Regions from separate parts of the Endozoicomonas sp. GU-1 genome, predicted to be linked through region 1. Evidence: predicted binding sites of a transcription regulator. Region 1 holds the regulator's gene; each other region holds the start of a gene.
The links. The regulator LexA, encoded in region 1, represses DNA repair genes until DNA is damaged. The targets are predictions, from matches to a motif close to TACTGTNTANNTANACAGTA.
Positions count from the first base shown of each region.

Region 1 (6,503 bases):
TTCCCGAAAGATTGATGGAGTTGGTTATGACAAACAATTGGCAGGGATATACCAATAAAATGCTCTTTCACGCCCGTTTGTTGCTGGATGCCTGGGAAGATGCTGATGATCTTGCCAAGCCGGCATTTCGTGAGGCCTGTTTGAATGCAATGGTTCAGGCTTACCGCTCGTTACTGGCGGAAATTATGACGAATTACCGTTTGCCGGTAAATCAGCTACCCTCTCTTGATGAGGCAATGAACAGTGTTCATCATAAGGGTGAAGTGTCTACTGAGTTGCAGTACATTGAGCGTCTTGAGCAACATGATTCCTGGCTGTCGGCGTTATTAAAAAGTCATCAGGACTGTGCCATGCCTATACAGCGCAAAAGTGTTGAGCGGAATGAAATTCCTCTGTTTAATGCCAATAGTGTGCGGTTTGATCAGTCAGAAGGCTTTCTTTCTGTGCTTGAGTCCTTGAAGGAGCTGGTTACCTACAGTCGGAACTTCAGCCTGGAGTGGTAGGTTTCTGGTGTTTTCAGCGTTGTTCATTGCCAGCTATATTCAGCTGTTGAGGGCTGATATCTTGAAAGCCTCTGCTGGCTAATGCACAATGCTTCACTGCTAATCCTAAAATCCCGGTGTCACTATTTATGTCAGCGTCGTTTCTTGAAATTGTTGAACTGCCTTCCGGAGAAATTGTTTTGCGTCGCAGTGATGAGGAGAACGCTGAGCCTCTGGTTACCATGTCATTCTCCCGGGAGTTGCTGGACTTTCTCCAGGGAGATCAGGTGGAGGTAGCCAAGGCTATGCTGGATACCTGCATAGAAGAAGTCGGGCGTAAAACAGAAGCTGACGCTGGAGAGTACATCCCTGAAAACCGGGTTCTTCATTAACCGTCATACAAACCCTCCAGTTATCCTCTGTTCCTGATTGCCAGTCCCTGACATCGACCTGAGCGAGCGGCGGTCTCGAGTTCAGAGAGTGTGATGCTATCCATCTGCTCAATCCAGCTGACCACGGTGTGGCTGGTGCCTGAGGCCAGTGCCTTGCGAGTCAGTTTCAGTGGGTCTGCCACTGCGGAAGGGTTGAGAACCTGAAGGCGCTGCCTGCTGATGCCCGATGACTTCAGCCAGTTTATGGTGCTTTTTGCCTGTTCACTGGACAGTATCAGGGTAAGCCAGCGTTGATCCTGATCGTTAGCCAGCTCATACAGAACAGTCTTCAGAAAGCGTCCTGATTGCCAGGGCGGGCCTGAGAGAATCAGCTCATCAATAAAGCTGACAGGTTCACTGTCAATGCAGGGAGCGTTACCGTTCTGACTGGATGATGGTGTTAATGCTTGCATGTCAGGTCCTCTACATCAGAGATCGTCAGGGTCTAGGAGGCTGTCCGAGAATAGACTGCCCTGCTGCGGTGGCAGCAAATTGGTCTAAAAAGTCGTAAATTTTTAGTAAATAGAACCACTATTCACTAAAAATTTCCGACTTTTTATCCTCAATTTTCTGCCATCCTCGCTACGGGCGCTATTCTCGGACAGCCTCCTAGTGCAGCTAAGCGCTGTTACCCATACCGTTCGTCCTGAGCTTGTTGAAGGACCCATAGGGCCTAAAGGCGGAAACTCCGGACTCTGATAGATCGTGCCAAGCACCCTTCGACTCCGCTCAGGGTGAACGTGGTTTACGGGTAATAACGCTTAGCCGCACTAGTTCCTGATAACGCCCACGCTCAGTCCTTCGATAGCAAAGGTATCAACGCTGAGGTCTACTTCGATTGTCTTGAATTCTTTGTTTTCCGGGTGCAGGTAAATTCTGTTTTTAACCTGTTCAAAACGTTTGACCGTTACTTCGTCGTCAATTCTGGCAACGACAATCTGGCCATTGGCTGCGGTTGATGTTTTATGGACAGCCAGAAGGTCCCCGTCAAGAATACCGATATCCTTCATGCTCATCCCTTTTACCCGAAGCATGAAGTCTGCTTTGGGGGAAAAGAAACCGGGGTTGATGGACAGGTGGTCTTCAATATGTTCCTGGGCAAGAATGGGGCTTCCTGCAGCAACCTGTCCTACAATAGGCAGGCCGGAAGATTCGGTGCCGGGGATTCGGATACCTCTTGAGGTGCCGGGGGTGATCTCGAGAGCTCCCTTGCGGGCAAGGGCTCTGAGATGCTCTTCTGCTGCATTGGGTGATCGGAACCCGAAGGTCTGTGCGATTTCTGCACGAGTGGGGGGGAAACCGGTCTCTTCTATATGAGATTTGATCAGTTCAAGAATCTCAGTCTGGCGCTTGGTCAATTTATACATGATTAAATCTGTGTTTTTATACAGTACATGTAATTATATACAGTATTTTGCTGACTGCAACCACCCCTGTCTTATTAATCTAACTTGATGTTTCAGTTAGCAAACGTTAGTTTTAAACAAGTGTTTACATTGGAGGTTTTACAGACATGTCACAGTCAGCGACAGTAGACAGGATTCTGGACGCTGCCGAGAAGTTATTTGCTGAGCATGGGTTCGCAGAGACCTCGTTGCGTTCAATTACCAGTCAGGCGGGTGTTAACCTGGCCGCTGTTAATTACCACTTCGGCTCCAAAAAATCCCTGATCCAGGCAGTCTTTTCCCGTTTTCTTGATCCTTTTGTCAGCAATCTTTCCGGGGCTCTTGTGCGATATCAGGATAATAATGACGTTATTGATCTGGAAGAAATACTTCATTTACTGGTGGATCAGATCATGGCGGTTAAACCCCGCAGCCCTGAAGATCTCTCTGTTTGTATGAGGATGATTGGCCTGGCCTACACACAGGGCCAGGGGCATCTGAAGAAATATTTGCGCGACGTCTACGGGGAAGTATTCCAGGCTTATCTGGAGTTGCTGGTAAAAGCGTGTCCTGAGTTGCCATTGAATGACCTGTTCTGGCGCGTCTATTTTATTCTGGGTTCCGCGGTGTTTACCCTTTCAGGAGCGGATGCACTGAGGGCTATTGCGGAAAGCGATTATGGGGTCAGGACTGAACTGGAAGATATCATGAGAAAGATGGTGCCTTTCATGGCGGCAGGTCTCAGATCACACACCTGACGGATCATTTAACCATACAGAGCTTGATTTACCGATGCATCTTACTGTTCATATTGCCAGTCAGGCGATGGTGCTGCATGAGAAGGACGGCAAGCGCCGTGTTTATTCTGTGTCTACTGCCAGCAAGGGAGTCGGGCAGCAGGAAGGGAGCTGGCAAACACCTCTTGGTCAGCATGTTATCCGGGCGAAAATTGGTGCCGGTCTGCCGGCTAATTCAGTATTTGTCGGGCGTCGCTTTACCGGTGAGATTTATTCCCCCGGGCTTTGTCAGCAGTACCCTGAAAGAAAGGACTGGATATTAACCAGAATTTTATGGCTCAGTGGCCTGGAGCCCGGATATAACCGGCTGGGTAATGTTGATACCATGCGTCGCTATATCTATATCCACGGTTCGCCGGATACGGCAGTGATGGGAGAACCCGGCTCGCGGGGATGTATCCGGATGCATGGGGAAGATATTATCGATCTGTTTGACCGTGTAGATACCGGTACCAGGATCGATATACAGCTTAGCTGATACCGTTTTTTTTAGAGGATAGAGTCGTGCCAACAGGCCTGAACCGTGGTGTTCTTTTGATTGATCTCGAGGGAGTGCAGCTGACCGCCGAAGAACACCAGCTGCTTGCCCTGCCCGGTGTTGCGGGTATTGTCCTTTTTTCCAGGAACTATCAGAGTCGGGAACAGTTAATTGCCCTGGTTCGTTCTGTCCGGAATGTTCGTCGGGATCTGTTAATTTGTGTGGATCAGGAAGGTGGGCGTGTGCAACGTTTCAGGGACGGATTTACCCGTCTACCCCCGGCGCAGGCTTATGGGGTATTTGACCCGGATCAGCAGTATCAGATGGCTTATCAGTCAGGCTGGCTAATGGCCTCTGAGTTGCTGGCCTGCGGGATAGATCTTTGCCTGGGGCCTGTGCTGGATATTGATCATGGTAAAACGCCGATCGTGGGGGGATCGGGCTTTTGGGCGTTCGATTGAGCAGGTGAATCACCTGGCCTCATTGTGGATTGATGGGGTTCATGAAGCGGGAATGTCCGTGGTGATCAAGCACTTTCCGGGCCATGGGAATGTGGATGCTGATTCCCACGTAAGCCTTCCCCAGGATGATCGTACTTTTGATGAGATCTGCCAGTCGGACCTGGAGCCTTTCCGGGTAATGATGCAAAAGGGGGTTGAGGCATTAATGCCGGCCCATATCCTGTTTCCCGCTATTGACCGGCATCCGGTGGGTTATTCTTCAGAGTGGCTGCAAGGGGTGTTACGCAACCAGCTGTCATTTGAGGGGCTGGTTATCAGCGATTGCCTGTCGATGGAGGGAGCGGCGAAAACCGGCAGTTATCCTGCCAGGGCCAGGGCAGCCCTGGATGCTGGTTGTGATCTCCTGATTATCTGTAATCGTCAGGGGGTTCGGGAGGTTCTGGCTGAGATAGATGGCCCAGGGTTGCAGGGTGTCGGTCCGGATGGTTTGATGCCTGACTCATACACTGACTGGGCGTCTCTTGAACAGTCAGAGCGCTACAGGACAGCGCGTAAAATGCTGACAGAAGCCTTGGAGGCTGTCCGAGAATAGACTGCCCTACTGCGGTGGCAGCAAATTGGTCTAAAAATTCCGTTTTGTTCGGCAAATAGCCCCGCTATTCACCTCACAAAACGAAATTTTTATCCTCAATTTTCTGCCATCCTCGCTATGGGCGCTATTCTCGGACAGCCTCCTTGGAGGCTGACCGAGAATAGACTGATTTTAATGGTGCCATGGCCATCACCGTCCGGTAATTCAGGGTAACTTTCTTTCTAAGCTGTCGTACTGGTTTATAGTTATAAATCCGGTGCGACTATTACGCTTTCTCTTCAGCCCGTATTCATACCAATTCCACCTTCTAACTATCAGACCGGGCAAGTCATTTTGAACAGTTGGGCAGGGCGGAATTGGTATAACCTGGTTTGGTTAAGCATTGTGGTATAACCATGGACTTTTTATCCCCTACTTCAGCCAATATTCCTGATTGGTTGCCCCTGGCAGTGATAGCTCTCTGTCTGACAGCTTTTACCCGATATCTTGTTGGCAAACTCTTCGGCAAGCTCACGACGAAGGTAAAAGCTACCCAGAATTTCTGGGATAACGCACTGCTTGCGGCGAGCCAGAAGCCGGTTTATCTGTTTATCTGGGTTGTCGGGTTAAGCTGGACAGCAGAAGAAATATGGGAAGGAACCGGCAATACTTTGTTTCAGCGCCTTCTCAGTTTCCGGGATCTTCTGGTTATTGTGCTTTTCTGCTGGGTTTTTGTCTCCTTTATCAACGCATTGGAACATCGCTACCTGCAGGTTGAACGCAAGAAAAAACTGGACCAGACCTCAGTGATTGCCCTGGGCCGTCTGATCAGAGTTGCGGTCATCATCACCGGGGTGCTGGTTGCCATGCAGACCCTGGGGTACAGCCTTTCCGGTATCCTTGCCTTTGGTGGGTTGGGAGGGCTGGCTGTGGGTTTTGCCGCCAAAGACATGCTGGCCAATTTCTTTGGGGGCTGGATGATCTATGTGGATAAACCTTTTCGTGTGGGAGACTGGATCAGCTCTCCGGATAAAAAAATAGAAGGCACTGTAGAGTATATTGGCTGGCGACAGACTCGTATTATGACCTTTGCAAAACACCCTCTCTATGTTCCGAACTCTACATTTATGAATATTTCGGTCGAAAATCCCTCCCGGATGCAAAATCGACGCATCAAACAGGTCTTTGGATTAAGATATCGTGACAGCGATAAAGTCCATTTGATTCTTGAGGATGTCCGCAGTTACCTGAGGCACCACGATGCTATTGATCAGGATAAGACCATCATTGTGAATTTTATTCGCTTTGCTGCATCAAGTCTTGATTGTCAGATTTACTGCTTTACCAAAACCACTGACTGGGCGGAATATCTGCAGATTCAGGAGAACGTGCTGCTTGAGATCATCAGCATTATACACAGTCATGGGGCGGATATTGCCTTCCCGACCCGGACGCTGGATGTATCCAATAGTGATCAGGGGGTAAGTGATATTCAGCAGCGTGCCGGTTCGCCGTCCCTTGAGGCGGTGAAAATTTAGTGGTTTCAAATGGTTGGTCAGAGTTGTTGCGGCAGTTTGTCAAGGTTGTGGGAATGCTTGAAAGAGGATAGTAAACAAACTGGCTACAATTTATAAAAATAACCAACTGAAATCCCTGAATGATCCCGATCATGAACCCCGAATTTATCTCGTTCTATTCTCATTTGATGATTGCCTTTTTGCTGGCTGCTGCCTCATTTTATGGCATAAAGTGGTTGGCCCATGGTGAGCAAAAGGGGCCGGAACGGGTCTTCTGGTGCCTGGCTATCAACATACTGCACAGACCCTTGCTGACGCTGCCCTGGGTGTTGTTCATTCTCTATTCGGCGCATTACTGGCCGGGGCTTGAGCGGTCGGATG
Region 1 is NZ_CP114771.1:506,133-512,635, forward strand. It holds gene O3276_RS02315 (DUF6586 family protein) at 27-503, shown strand; gene O3276_RS02320 (hypothetical protein) at 632-874, shown strand; gene O3276_RS02325 (SulA-like leucine-rich domain-containing protein) at 895-1,326, opposite strand; gene lexA (transcriptional repressor LexA) at 1,684-2,280, opposite strand; gene O3276_RS02335 (TetR/AcrR family transcriptional regulator) at 2,427-3,056, shown strand; gene O3276_RS02340 (L,D-transpeptidase) at 3,091-3,573, shown strand; gene O3276_RS02345 (glycoside hydrolase family 3 N-terminal domain-containing protein) at 3,600-4,034, shown strand; gene nagZ (beta-N-acetylhexosaminidase) at 3,985-4,626, shown strand; gene O3276_RS02355 (mechanosensitive ion channel family protein) at 5,022-6,143, shown strand; gene O3276_RS02360 (mechanosensitive ion channel family protein) at 6,263-6,503, shown strand, end outside.

Region 2 (6,503 bases), 590 kb from region 1:
GAAGGTCTGAACGTCTTGATCGTTGCCCTTATACATGCCACCGGGGATGGTCGCAGTGCGGTAGTATGGGTTGTCTTTGATCAACTGGTTGACTTTATCGCCTGCGACAGAGACCAGTACGGTATCACAGGAAGTGGTGGCTTCCTTGAAAGATCCGGATGGGTGGCCAACGGTATAGACGAACGCGTCAATCTTGTTGTCACACAGTGCCTTGGCGTGTTCGGCTGCTTTCAGCTCGGAAACCAGAGAGAAGCTGTCGTGTGTCCAGCCATACAGTTTCATCAGCTGTTCTATGGTACCACGCTGACCGGAGCCCGGATTGCCGATGTTGACGCGCTTTCCTTTCAGGTCTTCAAACGTGCTGATGCCGGCATCTGCCCTGGCCAGAATGGTAAAGGCTTCCGGGTGTACCGAGAAAATCGCCCGCAGGTCCTTGTTGGCACCTTGCTGTTCAAAAGCGCTGGTTCCCCGGTAGGCGTGGAACTGCCAGTCCGACTGGACGATACCCATATCGAGCTCACCGGCACGGATGGTGTTCAGGTTGTAAATAGAACCACCGGTACTTTCTACCGAACAGCGGATGCCATGCTCTTTGCGTCCCTTATTCACCAGGCGGCAGATAGCGCCACCGGTTGGGTAGTAAACGCCGGTGACACCGCCGGTACCAATGGTGACAAACTGCTGGCTGGATGGGGCTGCACTGGCAGTGGAGGAGATAGCTGCAAAGCCTGCCCCCAGAATGGCAAGTCCCAGTTTTTTGCAAATGGTCATTGTCAGTCCTCTTGATTTGAGTTTTTTTACCATGGCAACAACAAGAGGTGGGCAGTGAACATCAGCTCTGGCGGGTCCCGGGTCAGTTCCCCGGGCAGACCTGATAGCTTCTGAACCGTACTTCTCGTTCATGGCTGTTATATTCAGTCCGGACAGCATTTCCATGTTGTCCCCTGACTGGTTTGACTCGCTTAACCATGAATGGCAAGCCGAGAATTTGTCTGTCAGGTTATTACGTTTGTCGAAGCAACCTGATGAGGTAGGTGATGCTACCATGTTTACGTATCGATTTCTTTGATTTCTGTCTATTGATTCTCGGTAAGTACTTATGATAGCTCGGAAAAGTTATCGTCTTTATGGTGCGCAGCACTTTTTATACTTCTTGCCACTGCCGCAGGGGCAGGGATCATTTCTGCCAGCGTTTTCTGTTTTGGCCAGTGCCATTTTGGGGTAGACAAAATACCAGTGCCCTTCTTTTTTAATAAAAGAAGAGCGTTCATGGTGAACTTGTTCAGGGCCTGAGAGTGACTCCCTGAACCAGGCCTTGAATTCAACCATGCCCGATTGATCCGCCGCTTGTCCTGCCTCTGTACCGACAATCTCGAGCCTTTGCCACAGCGTACCGTTTGATTGCTGGTAGACTTTCTGCTGTTTGATGGTTTCCTGTTGCCCGGGGTGTGTTGTGGCAACCAGATAGGGAATATTGCTCAGTGTGTAAGCCGTATAACGGGAGCGCATTAATGTTTCAGCTGTTGGGGCTGGCTTCCCTTGAATATAAGGCTTGCAACATTCGATGAATGTTTTTCCACAGCCACAGGGGCAATGTGAGGGGTTAATGGACATGGTAACTACCCGAAAACGGTATATGTAGCTGTTGACGTTTCTTTGCTGAATTTACAGCGAAACGTTAACAGGCTCTGACCTGTTGCCGCAAGAGCTGTAAAGGTAAAGGCTGTTAAGAACTTAATTGTTTGTTTTTCTGTCAGTAATTATTTCTAATCAATCTTATCGAAATCTATGGAGGTGTCTTATGCCAGCTATAGGCAAAATTTCCGGACAGTTTGAATCACCGGCCACAGGCCCCACCCGCAACCGTGCTGTTGGTCAATTTGAGGGAAGGGCGACCACTGAATCCAATGCCACAAGACAGACTGGAAATAACAGATCATTCGATCAAACACCCTCACTTAAAGATCGTTTAATCTATCCATTTTATGCCGCCAAAAATCGAATACTGCACATGGCGGGTATAGGTGCACAGGCTGGCGTTTATACGCCGATGTTCGCTGCAAGTGCTATCTGTGTTGGAGCCGGTGAAATTATTGGCAATACCGTTGGTAGATTAATTAAGAGTTTATTCTTTCCGAACTCTGATATACCACCGGGAGAAGTTGGTGCTTTACTGGGATTGTATACAGGGATTTTGCTATCCATTCCTGCCGCCGTTGTTCTTGGTGTGTTTACTACGACTGCTTTTGCTGTTGTTGGTCTGGCTGGCAGCGTGCTGGCTTCACCGTTTGATATCTATCATGGCATGACAATGGCTAATAAAGCAGACCTGAACCCAAAGCAAGTGCGGGTAATGGATATATGGGATGATATCAGAATGCCTGAACTCAGCCAGTTTGTTAACTGGGAATAGTGGGTGTCCTTTTTTTATGCTTTTCTGTCAGTATTTATAACCCTGTTGTTATGGGATCAGGGGATTAACCTGCTGTAAGATTTGATGCAGTACTTATTTCTCATCAATCTTATTGAAATCCATGGAGGGATCTCATGCAGGCTATAGGTAACATTACCGGGCAGTTTGATTCAACGGTCACAGGACCCATCCCCAACCGTACAGACGGTCAATTTGATGGAAGGACGACCACTGATTTCGATGCCACAAGACAGACTGAAAATAACCGATCATTTGATGAAAAGCCCTCACTTAAAGATCGCTTAATTTATCCATTTTATGCCGCCAAAAATCGGATTCTGAAACTGGGGGGTATAGGTGTACAAGCTGGGCTTTTTGCGCCGATAATCAGTGTCGGTGGTATTTGTGGTATAGCCGGTGACATTATTGGCAGTACCATTGGTCGATTAATTCAATGTTTATTTTTTCCGGACTCTGATGAATCTCCGGGTAAAACGGGTACTCTTATCGGATTTTATGTGGGCTCTTTGCTCGCCGTTCCTGCCAGTGTCGCACTTGGTGCGGTTGCTGCGGCTGCTTTTGCTGTTATTGGGCTGGTTGGCAGCGTGGTCTCTTTACCTGTCGACATCTATCGTGCCGCCACACAGGATAATAAAGCGGACCTGCACCCGGAACCGGTGCGGATAAAGGATATATTGAATGAGATCAAACACACTGAATTCAGTGACTATCTTGATTTTGAACATTCTGGTTTAATGCTTTTGGGAATATTGGGACTAATATTTATACCAGCTTAAAACCCGGGATAGTCAGGATTCTAAATAACGAAAGAAAAAAGACACCCATACATTTCCTGTCCCGGAAAATGGGTGTCTTTTTTACACTCTTTTTTTAAACTCCCGGATCGATCCGGGAACATTGGCTGATGAGCGGCCAGCCCCCCACCTGAAAGAATAAACAGTTTTGCTCCCGGTTGCCGTATCGTTTATTGAATAGAGTTTGTGGTATTCAACGCTGTGCAGTGTGCTGAAACAGGATACAATCAGACTATTTAACTACTCCACCAGAGCGATAGGCGTTGTGCTTGACGAACCCCAGAAGAGAGCCATCCAGAAAGCGTACAGTGCTTTTCTGGAGAGTAAAAAGCTAAAGGCCCGACCGGGGCAGAAGCAGATGATTGCCGAGATTGCCCGAGCGCTTGGAGATATTAACACCGACAGTGAAGGCCGCAGAATTTCCGACCCCTCCATTACCGTGATTGAAGCCGGTACGGGCACCGGAAAAACCGTGGGGTATGTGTTGCCTGCGGTGGTAATGGCTCAGGCTGCGAAAAAACGCCTGGTCATTGCCACGGCCACCGTGACCCTTCAGGAGCAGGTCATCAATAAAGATCTGCCGGACATTATTTTAAAAACCGGACTCAAGTTCTCTTACACCCTGGCCAAGGGGCGTGGGCGTTATGCCTGTCTGAGTAAGCTGGACCGGCTGCTTCAGGAAGAAGAAGCGACTGCCTCGTTAATGGATATGTTCGCCTACGATGATTACACCCTGGAAAACGATCAGTCCTCCCTGGCGCTATACCAGAGCATGCTGGAGGCATTTGCCGCTGCCAAATGGGAAGGTGACCGGGACAGCTGGCCTGATGCCCTGGAAGACCAGCAGTGGCGGACCATCACCACTGACCATGCCCAATGCAGCGGACGTCGCTGTGGTTATTTCCGGCAGTGCCCATTTTATAAAGCCCGGGGTGATCTTGAGCATGCCGATGTTGTGGTTGCCAACCACGACCTTGTGCTGGCGGATCTGGCGCTGGGCGGCGGTGCGATCCTTCCTGAGCCAAAGGATGCCATCTATGTGTTTGATGAAGGCCACCACCTGCCAGACAAAGCCATTGATCATTTTACCTGTCAGTCCAGAGTCAAGGGCACGGCCAGTTGGCTGGAGAAAGCCGGACGACATCTGCAGAAGATTCTGACCCAGCAGACCCTGCCGGGAGAACTGGGTGAATTGCTGGAGCGGATTCAGCCCGAGTTTGATGCCCTGGTCAATGCCCTGGGGCACACCCGGGAGATGCTGCACAGCATTGCCCGGTTTGAACCAAAAACACAATTTACCACCCAGGGGGAGAGTCAGGTCGCTTATTACCGCTTTCCCGAGGGCATTGTGCCTGAACCATTACGACAACAGGCGGAACGGTTGAAAGCCGGTTTCAGCAAGTGCAGCGGTATGCTGGAAAAGATAGCCAAAGCCCTGGACGATGCAATGGACGGCGATGTTCCTGGTATTGATCGCTGGCAGGCGGAACAGCTCTATCCTGAAATCGGTGGCATGCAGTCACGAATGGACAGCCATTTTCAACTCTGGCTGACCTACACCGGCAAAGATCCCGAGGGAGAGCCTCCCAGCGCACGCTGGTTGAAATGGAGCGAAGGTGCTTTTGGCGAAGAGCTGGAGGTTTTCAGCAGTCCGATCATGTCTTCCATGACCTTATGGCAGACGCTTTGGAATCCTGCTCATGCCGCCATTGTCACCTCGGCAACCCTGGCTGCCCTGGGGAGTTTTGGCCGGTTCCGGATGCGCTCCGGAGTGCCTGCTGAGTCTCGCTGTGTGGTAGTGCCCAGTCCATTTCTGCATGGTGAGGCGGCTTCTCTGGTGATACCGGCCATGGCCTCAGACCCACGGAATGCGGAAGATCATACCGCCGAGATTATCGAACTGCTACCAGAATTACTGTCCGGTGATGATCGCCCAAAAGGGATGCTGGTACTGTTCTCTTCCCGCCGACAGATGAAGGATGTGCACTTTGGTCTGGATGCCTGTTGGCAGGAGAAGATCCTGCTGCAGGATGACTATTCACGACAGGAGTTGTTGAAGAAGCACCGCCAGCAGATTGATGATGGCAAGGTCAGCATCCTGTTTGGTCTTGCCAGCCTGGCAGAAGGGATCGATTTACCCGGTCATTATTGTGAACACGTGATTATTGCCAAGATTCCTTTTGCAGTACCGGACGACCCTGTGGAGGCCGCACTCTCTGAGTGGCTGGAAGCCCAGGGGCGGAATCCATTTATGGAAATTACCGTGCCGGATGCGGCGATCCGACTGATACAGGCTTGTGGTCGTCTATTGCGGACGGAGCAGGATCGTGGTCGCATCACGATTATGGATCGACGGCTGGTTACCGCCAGGTATGGCCAGATGATCATGAACTCTCTGCCGCCGTTTAACCGGATTATTGAGCCAGCTGCGGCGGTTATGATGAGATAAAGGGCGATTTTGAAGGAGGCCACTGCTACCTGTCGGCAGCAGCGGCCGGATGAACCGATAAATTATCCTACAATAGAGACAGGATTTTGTTCCCGTTTCCTAACCGATCAGGTTCAATATTTATCGTTCGTAGTAAGCCACAACCCTGTCAGCAAGTGCTGACCGTTCACAGCCGGTTCCATTGGACGCCTCCAGAACAAAATTGTAAGCCTTTGCGACCATGTAGGGACTAAGGTAGGCAGCAACGCTGAATCCTGTGAAATACCCGATAGCGCCACCAACCGCTACACCAATATACTGACCTTCTGTTATCCGACCTCCTGTTAACTGACCTTCTGGTCCTTCTATCATCTCTCCTAACATCGCACCTGCGGCACCCAGAGTGAAACACCCGACGTGAGCGGCAACTTGCGTGATAATCACTGATGCACTGCCCACTGCAATCGCTGACAATGTGGCCAGCACACGCTCTGTTTTTCGGGTTTTCAGTAACGGCCCATCGTATCTGTTGTTTTGTTCCGATATCTGGGACCTTTTATCAGGGTACATATCAATAGAAACATCTTTGCCAGAATGCCTGGCTTTAGTTTCTTCAGGTAAACTGATTACAGTTGACGGATTGTATCGGTTGGCGAAATAAGATCCGGTGGTTTCGTTAGGATTCATATAACAGCTCAATTTAAGTAGATTGATGAATTTGTCTCAGAATAAATCATTTTACTCAGTCCGGGAAAAGGTCGCCATCGACTGCGAGCAAATCAAAAGCGGTTTCAGCTTTTCGGGTAGCACCAGCAGAAATATGGATATTGTTTTGGGACAGTTTCTA
Region 2 is NZ_CP114771.1:5,997,864-6,004,366, forward strand. It holds gene O3276_RS25100 (TAXI family TRAP transporter solute-binding subunit) at 1-771, opposite strand, end outside; gene O3276_RS25105 (YchJ family protein) at 1,126-1,614, opposite strand; gene O3276_RS25110 (hypothetical protein) at 1,739-2,413, shown strand; gene O3276_RS25115 (hypothetical protein) at 2,548-3,210, shown strand; gene dinG (ATP-dependent DNA helicase DinG) at 3,437-5,677, shown strand; gene O3276_RS25125 (hypothetical protein) at 5,798-6,343, opposite strand.
Region 2: a site for LexA is predicted at 3,357-3,376, ahead of dinG (ATP-dependent DNA helicase DinG). Genes of this name have one in related genera too.

Region 3 (6,503 bases), 2.0 Mb from region 1:
CGCCGGAGCCATCACACCCGGTACAGCTCACCAGTGTTGGAATACGGATTTTCTTAGTGACGCCGCGAACGGCTTCTTCAAGGCTGAGCTCCAGTTGATAGCGGAGATCAGCACCACGCTGGACGGAACTGCGGCTGCGACCACCGCCAGCACCGAAAATGTCACCAAAGACATCGCCAAAAATATCGCCGAAATTACCACCGGCAAAACCGCCGGCACCGCCCATGCCACCCATGTTCGGGTCGACACCGGCATGGCCGTACTGATCGTAGGCCGCTTTTTTCTGGCTGTCGGAAAGAATTTCAAAGGCTTCGTTGATTTCCTTGAAGCTATCTTCCGCTGCTTTATCACCCGGGTTACGGTCGGGGTGATATTTCATGGCCATACGACGATAGGCCTTTTTTATGTCCTTGTCTGAAGCGCTCCTTTCTACACCCAGCACTTCGTAGTAGTCGCGTTTTGACATCAGAAAAACCCTGAGCTACCTGCATTCACCAGTCGAGCATGAAAACACAGAGCTAACTGGATTCATGGTCAAGTCTGACAAAGCCATCATTTTGATATATACGACAACGCGGGAATGAATCCCGCGTTGTGACCTTATCATCAGTCATTGATGATCGAGTTGGTCTTACTTCTTGTCATCCTTTACTTCTTCAAACTCAGCGTCAACGGCGTCGTCAGCTGCATCCGCCTTTTGGCCAGCACCGGCATCAGCCTGGGCTTCGCCCTGCTGCTGAGCTTCAGCGTACATCTTCTGGGCCAGACCGGCAGAGGCTTCAGACAGCGCCTTGGTCTTGGCTTCGATCTCTTCCTTATCGTCACCTTTGACCGCGGCTTCAACGTCTTCGATCGCCTTGGTGATGGCCACCTTCTCTTCTTCAGTGGCCTTGTCACCGGCTTCTTCCAGCGTCTTGCGGGTTGCGTGCGCCAGACTGTCAGCCTGGTTACGGGCCGCCGCCAGCTCTTCGAACTTCTTGTCGTCTGCTGCGTTGGCTTCAGCATCCTTGACCATTTGATCGATCTCTTCGTCCGACAGACCGGAAGATGCCTTGATCACAATAGACTGTTCTTTGCCAGTTGCCTTGTCTTTTGCAGAAACATTCAGAATACCGTTGGCATCCAGGTCGAAACTGACTTCGATTTGTGGCATGCCACGAGGTGCGGGCGGAATGTCTGCCAGGTCGAAACGGCCCAGGGATTTGTTGTGAGTCGCCTGCTTGCGCTCACCTTGCAGCACGTGAATGGTGACTGCGCCCTGGTTGTCGTCGGCCGTAGAGAACACCTGGGACTTTTTGGTTGGGATGGTGGTGTTCTTTTCGATCAGTGGCGTCATTACGCCGCCCATGGTTTCGATACCCAGGGTCAGCGGAGTAACGTCCAGCAGCAGAACGTCTTTAACGTCACCGGCCAGAACCGCAGCCTGGATGGAAGCACCCATGGCTACCGCTTCGTCAGGGTTAACGTCCTTGCGCGGCTCTTTACCAAAGAACTCGGCCACTTTCTGCTGAACCAGTGGCATACGGGTCTGACCACCCACCAGGATAACTTCGTCGATGTCAGACAGATCCAGGTCAGAGTCCTTGACCGCGATGCGGCATGGCTCCAGAGAACGGGCAACCAGGTCTTCTACCAGGGATTCCAGCTTGGCACGGCTGACTTTAACGTTCAGGTGCTTGGGACCGGTGGCGTCGGCAGTGATGTACGGCAGGTTGACGTCTGTCTGCTGAGTAGAAGACAGTTCAATCTTGGCTTTCTCAGCGGCTTCTTTCAGACGCTGCATGGCCAGTGGGTCGCCTTTCAGGTCGATGCCCTGGTCTTTCTTGAATTCGTCGGCAAGGTATTCGATCAGGCGCAGGTCGAAGTCTTCACCACCCAGGAAGGTGTCACCGTTGGTGGCCAGTACTTCAAACTGGTGCTCGCCGTCTACGTCAGCGATCTCGATGATGGATACGTCGAAAGTACCGCCACCCAGGTCATAAACGGCGATGGTCTGGTCGCCTTTTTCTTGTCCATGCCGTAAGCCAGCGCCGCAGCGGTTGGCTCGTTGATGATCCGCTTGACCTCCAGACCCGCGATACGGCCTGCGTCTTTGGTAGCCTGACGCTGGGAATCGTTGAAGTAGGCAGGAACGGTAATAACCGCTTCAGTCACTGGTTCGCCCAGATAGTCTTCAGCGGTTTTCTTCATCTTCTTCAGGATTTCGGCAGAAATCTGTGGTGGTGCTTTCTTGTCGCCCTTAACTTCAACCCATGCATCGCCGTTTTCTGCTTCGACAATTTTGTACGGCACCATCTTGATGTCTTTCTGAACAACGTCGTCTTTGAAGCGACGGCCGATCAGACGCTTGATGGCAAACAGGGTATTGTCTGGGTTGGTAACCGCCTGGCGCTTGGCTGGCTGGCCTACCAGAATCTCGCCGTCGTCGGTGTAGGCGATGATGGAAGGCGTAGTACGTGCGCCTTCGGCGTTTTCGATGACTTTGGATTTATCGCCGTCCAGGATAGCCACACAGGAGTTGGTGGTACCCAGGTCAATACCAATAATTCTGCCTTTACTCATTTTGAGTCTCTCCATTGCCCGTAATCAGGGCGGAAAACTTTGAAATCTTTGTTCGCTGCCCAATGCTTTCAACCGATGTTGAGTCTGGTGAAACAGCGTTTAGGTGGTGATTACCACGATCTTGGTTTGCTATATGGGAGCGGTCTTTGCTTTTTCAAGGGGCTCTTGCAAGATTCTCGATCAGCCTCCCGGAGCCCCTCTTTGGTTAAGCCGCTTTGGAAACCACCACCATGGCCGGGCGGATAACTCGACCGTGCAATGTGTAGCCTTTTTGGAAGACATTCATCACGGTGTTGGGTTCCATATCCGGGTTGGGCACCATGGAGATGGCCTGATGGAAGTTCGGGTCGAACGGCTGGCCTTCAGGGTTGACCTGCTCAACACTGAATTTTGCCAGGGCATCCAGCAGCTGTTTGTGGGTTAGGCGCATGCCTTCGAGCATGGTCTCGTGCTGACCTTCACCCTGTTCTGCGCTTTCAATCCCTTTTTCCAGACTCTCGACCACAGGGATCAGTTCGTTGACGAACTTCTCCAGGGCAAATTTGTGCGCTTTTTCGACGTCCTGCTCGGCGCGGCGCTTGGTGTTCATGGCTTCGGCATGAGCGCGCAGCGCCTGGTCTTTAGCCTGGGCAAGCTGCTCTTCGAGCTCTTCAATGCGTTTGGCGCTATCGTCGTTGGCCTGCTCTTCGGCCTGATCTTCTGAATCAGCTGCTTCTTCCAGAATCGGGTCAACGGCTGCTTCAGCGTCAGCAGAAATTTCAGTTTCGTTGGCTTCAGGTTGCTCGGCCTGATCTTCTGCTTTGGTGTTTTCTACAGTCATTCCAACGTTTCTCCGGATGTCAATCCAGCCTGAAGTGCTGGCTGGAACGTGTCTTCGTGTTATGGGCCGTAGTGCTTCCGTAGGGCCCCGGCAAAAGTAAATATTAAGTGATAGCCTAATATGGGGTTCATGGCAGCTTATTCAAGGGGAAATTTGCTTTACCAATTCGGGTTTTAAGTTTACTGTATAAATAAACAGTAACCCGATATGCAATTGGGATCGTGAGAGCTGCCATGCTGAACCAAATTTCCATCAGCAACTATGCCATCGTTGACCACCTTAACCTGGACATCAATCCCGGGATGACCGCCATCACCGGGGAAACCGGTGCTGGTAAATCCATTATGCTGGATGCCCTCGGGCTGGCCCTGGGAGGCCGGGCGGGCAGCGACTGTGTGCGCGACGGTGCTGATCGGGCCGATATCCGCGCCTGCTTTGATCTTCAGCGCATACCTGCCGCAATAGAGTGGTTGCAGGAGCGAGATTATGACAGTGAGCATGCTGGCGGTTCCGAGTCCTCGGCGAGCGAATGTATTCTGCGCCGGGTGGTGACCCGTGAAGGTCGCTCTCGGGGCTATATCAATGGTATCCCGGTCACACTTGCCGAGTTGAAGGGGCTGGGGGAGCTGTTAATCGATATTCACAGTCAGCATGCCCACCAATCATTGTTGAAAAAGAGCAATCACGCTGAGCTGCTGGATGAGTTTTCCGGCTCGCTGGCTCTGTCCCGGGAAGTAGCGGATATGGCCGCAGATTACCGCCAGACCAGTGCACAATTGCACACTTTATTGTCCGATCAGCAGGACCGGGAAGAGCGGGTGCAATTGCTGAGTTATCAGTTGCATGAGTTGGAGCAGTTAAACCTTCAGCCCGGGGAGGTTGAGCAGTTAGAGCAGGAGCATCGCCAGCAATCCCAGGCCGGTGCAACCTTATCAGCCTGCCATCAGATCACCCGGGTTTGTACCAGTGATGATGGTGATAATTTGCTGCAGCAGCTCTCTTTCTGCCTGCACCGCCTCAGTGAACTGCAGGTTGAGCATGCCGCCATCAATAACTCTCTGGAGATGCTGTCATCCGCGCAGATTCAGGTGGAAGAAGCGGTTGGCGAGCTGAATCATTTTATTGATCACTTTGATGCCGATCCGCAAAGGGCCCGGGAAATCGAAGACCGGCTCAGTGCTATTTTTGATCTGGCCCGCAAACACCGTATCCAGCCAGAAGCGTTGCTGGAAAAACAACAGCAGATCAGCGAAGAGCTGGAAAAAGTTCAGTGTCATGATGAACAGGTCGCCGACCTGGAACTGTCTCTGGAACAGCTGCAGAAAAAACACAATCAGTTAGCCGAAAAACTGTCTGCCAGACGCAGGGCCGCTGCACGAAAACTGGAAAAACAGGTGTCTGAGCGCATTGCCTTGCTGGGTATGCCCAAGGGTAAGTTCTGTGTCGAACTGACAGACATTCCTGATCGCACGGTTGCCTCTCAGGGTTTTGAATTCATCGAGTTTCTGGTGACCACCAACCCGGGGCAACCTCCGCGCGCCCTGGCCAAAGTGGCTTCCGGTGGAGAGCTTTCCCGTATCAGTCTGGCCATTCAGGTAATTATTGCGCAAACCGCGTCAACGCCAACGCTGGTGTTTGATGAGGTGGATGTCGGTATTGGCGGCGGCACAGCAGAAATTGTGGGCAGTATGTTAAGAGAAGTGGGCAAAAAAGGGCAGGTGCTGTGTGTTACCCATCAGCCTCAGGTGGCATCCCAGGCCCATCAGCATCTGCACGTCAGTAAGAAAGTCAGTCGTAAGGCTTCCAGCACCCGTATTCTTGAGCTGGATGGTGAACATCGCGTACACGAAATTGCCCGAATGCTGGGGGGCGTTGAGCTGACTGCACCCACATTGAGTCATGCCCAGGAGATGCTGTTTCAGGCTCAGGTGCAAGCCGTATAAATGCTTCCGATAAAGTTGCTTTAAATGAATTAAAGCAACCTCACCGGTCTGGACGTGGCGGAGTTAATGAAAATTTTTACCTGGTTTGTCACCTTTTTTGTCTGCTTCATTATCTGATTCTGATTCTGGTTCTGGTTCTGGTTCTGTCTCTGCATCAGCCTTTGTCTTTGCTTCAGGGTCGAGCTGAACCTCAATATCAATTTCAAAATCACCTTCCACGGGCTCAAGGGCTACGATTGGAAAGGTTGAGTGTCTGAGTTTTTCATATTCGAACCACTCGCAGCAGTAACTATAAGTACCATCCTCCATCGGGTATTCATAGGTAACGCATAGTACCGGGCCACCGGCTCTCAGGCGGACGAGTTGACCGATTTTTGCTCTTATTTCCATATCTTTGAATCCTTATGCAAGTTTGATAGTTTTTTTAATAGACATTGTTTAATCATATTAGTTCCATCGTTTATTCTTGAATGAGTATTAGTGATAGTTTTTACCCTTATCGCCATCTTCTGTTTCTATTTCCGCTTCTGTTTCTACTTCTACTTCTACTTCTACTTCTTCCACTGCGGTGCCGGGCTGACCCTTAATACTGGCTTCAAACTCACCTTCCACCGGTTCAAGGGCTACGATTGGAAAGGTGTAATCTCTCAGTCTGTCATCTTCAAACCACTGGCAGGTATAGCTATAAGATCCATCAGCCATAGGGTATTCGCACGTAACACACAGTACGGGACCACCGGCTCGTAAGCGGACAAGTTGACCGATTTTGGCTCTTATTTCCATTTGTTTGATTCCTTTTGTTTGAAAGTCTCTTTATAGACATTTTTTTATTATGTTAGTTCCATCGTTTTGCTCTTGACGGAGTTTTTGATTGGATAGTTACGTTTAACTATCAGGTTTGGCACAAAAATTAAGGGATCGATTACGAAACGGATGTTGATCTATCCGTTCTGATTAATTTCACTAACCAATTGAAGAAAATAAAAAATAATGATCCCCCTCGACAGAAGCAGAGGGGGCAAGTGATCTCACAGGTTAGAGGTTAACTCTTGTTTTTTTCTTTTTAATGCTGCTTATTTTTTCTTCTTTGGACGTACATAGATCACCAGATTGTGATCCACAATTTCAAAGCCGTGCTTTTCAGCAATGGCGTACTGACGTTTCTCGATTTCTTCGTC
Region 3 is NZ_CP114771.1:2,465,820-2,472,322, reverse strand. It holds gene dnaJ (molecular chaperone DnaJ) at 1-466, opposite strand, end outside; partial or broken gene dnaK (molecular chaperone DnaK) at 632-2,562, opposite strand; gene grpE (nucleotide exchange factor GrpE) at 2,768-3,382, opposite strand; gene recN (DNA repair protein RecN) at 3,616-5,325, shown strand; gene O3276_RS10155 (DUF2158 domain-containing protein) at 5,389-5,715, opposite strand; gene O3276_RS10150 (DUF2158 domain-containing protein) at 5,803-6,108, opposite strand; gene fur (ferric iron uptake transcriptional regulator) at 6,399-6,503, opposite strand, start outside.
Region 3: a site for LexA is predicted at 3,563-3,582, ahead of recN (DNA repair protein RecN). Genes of this name have one in related genera too.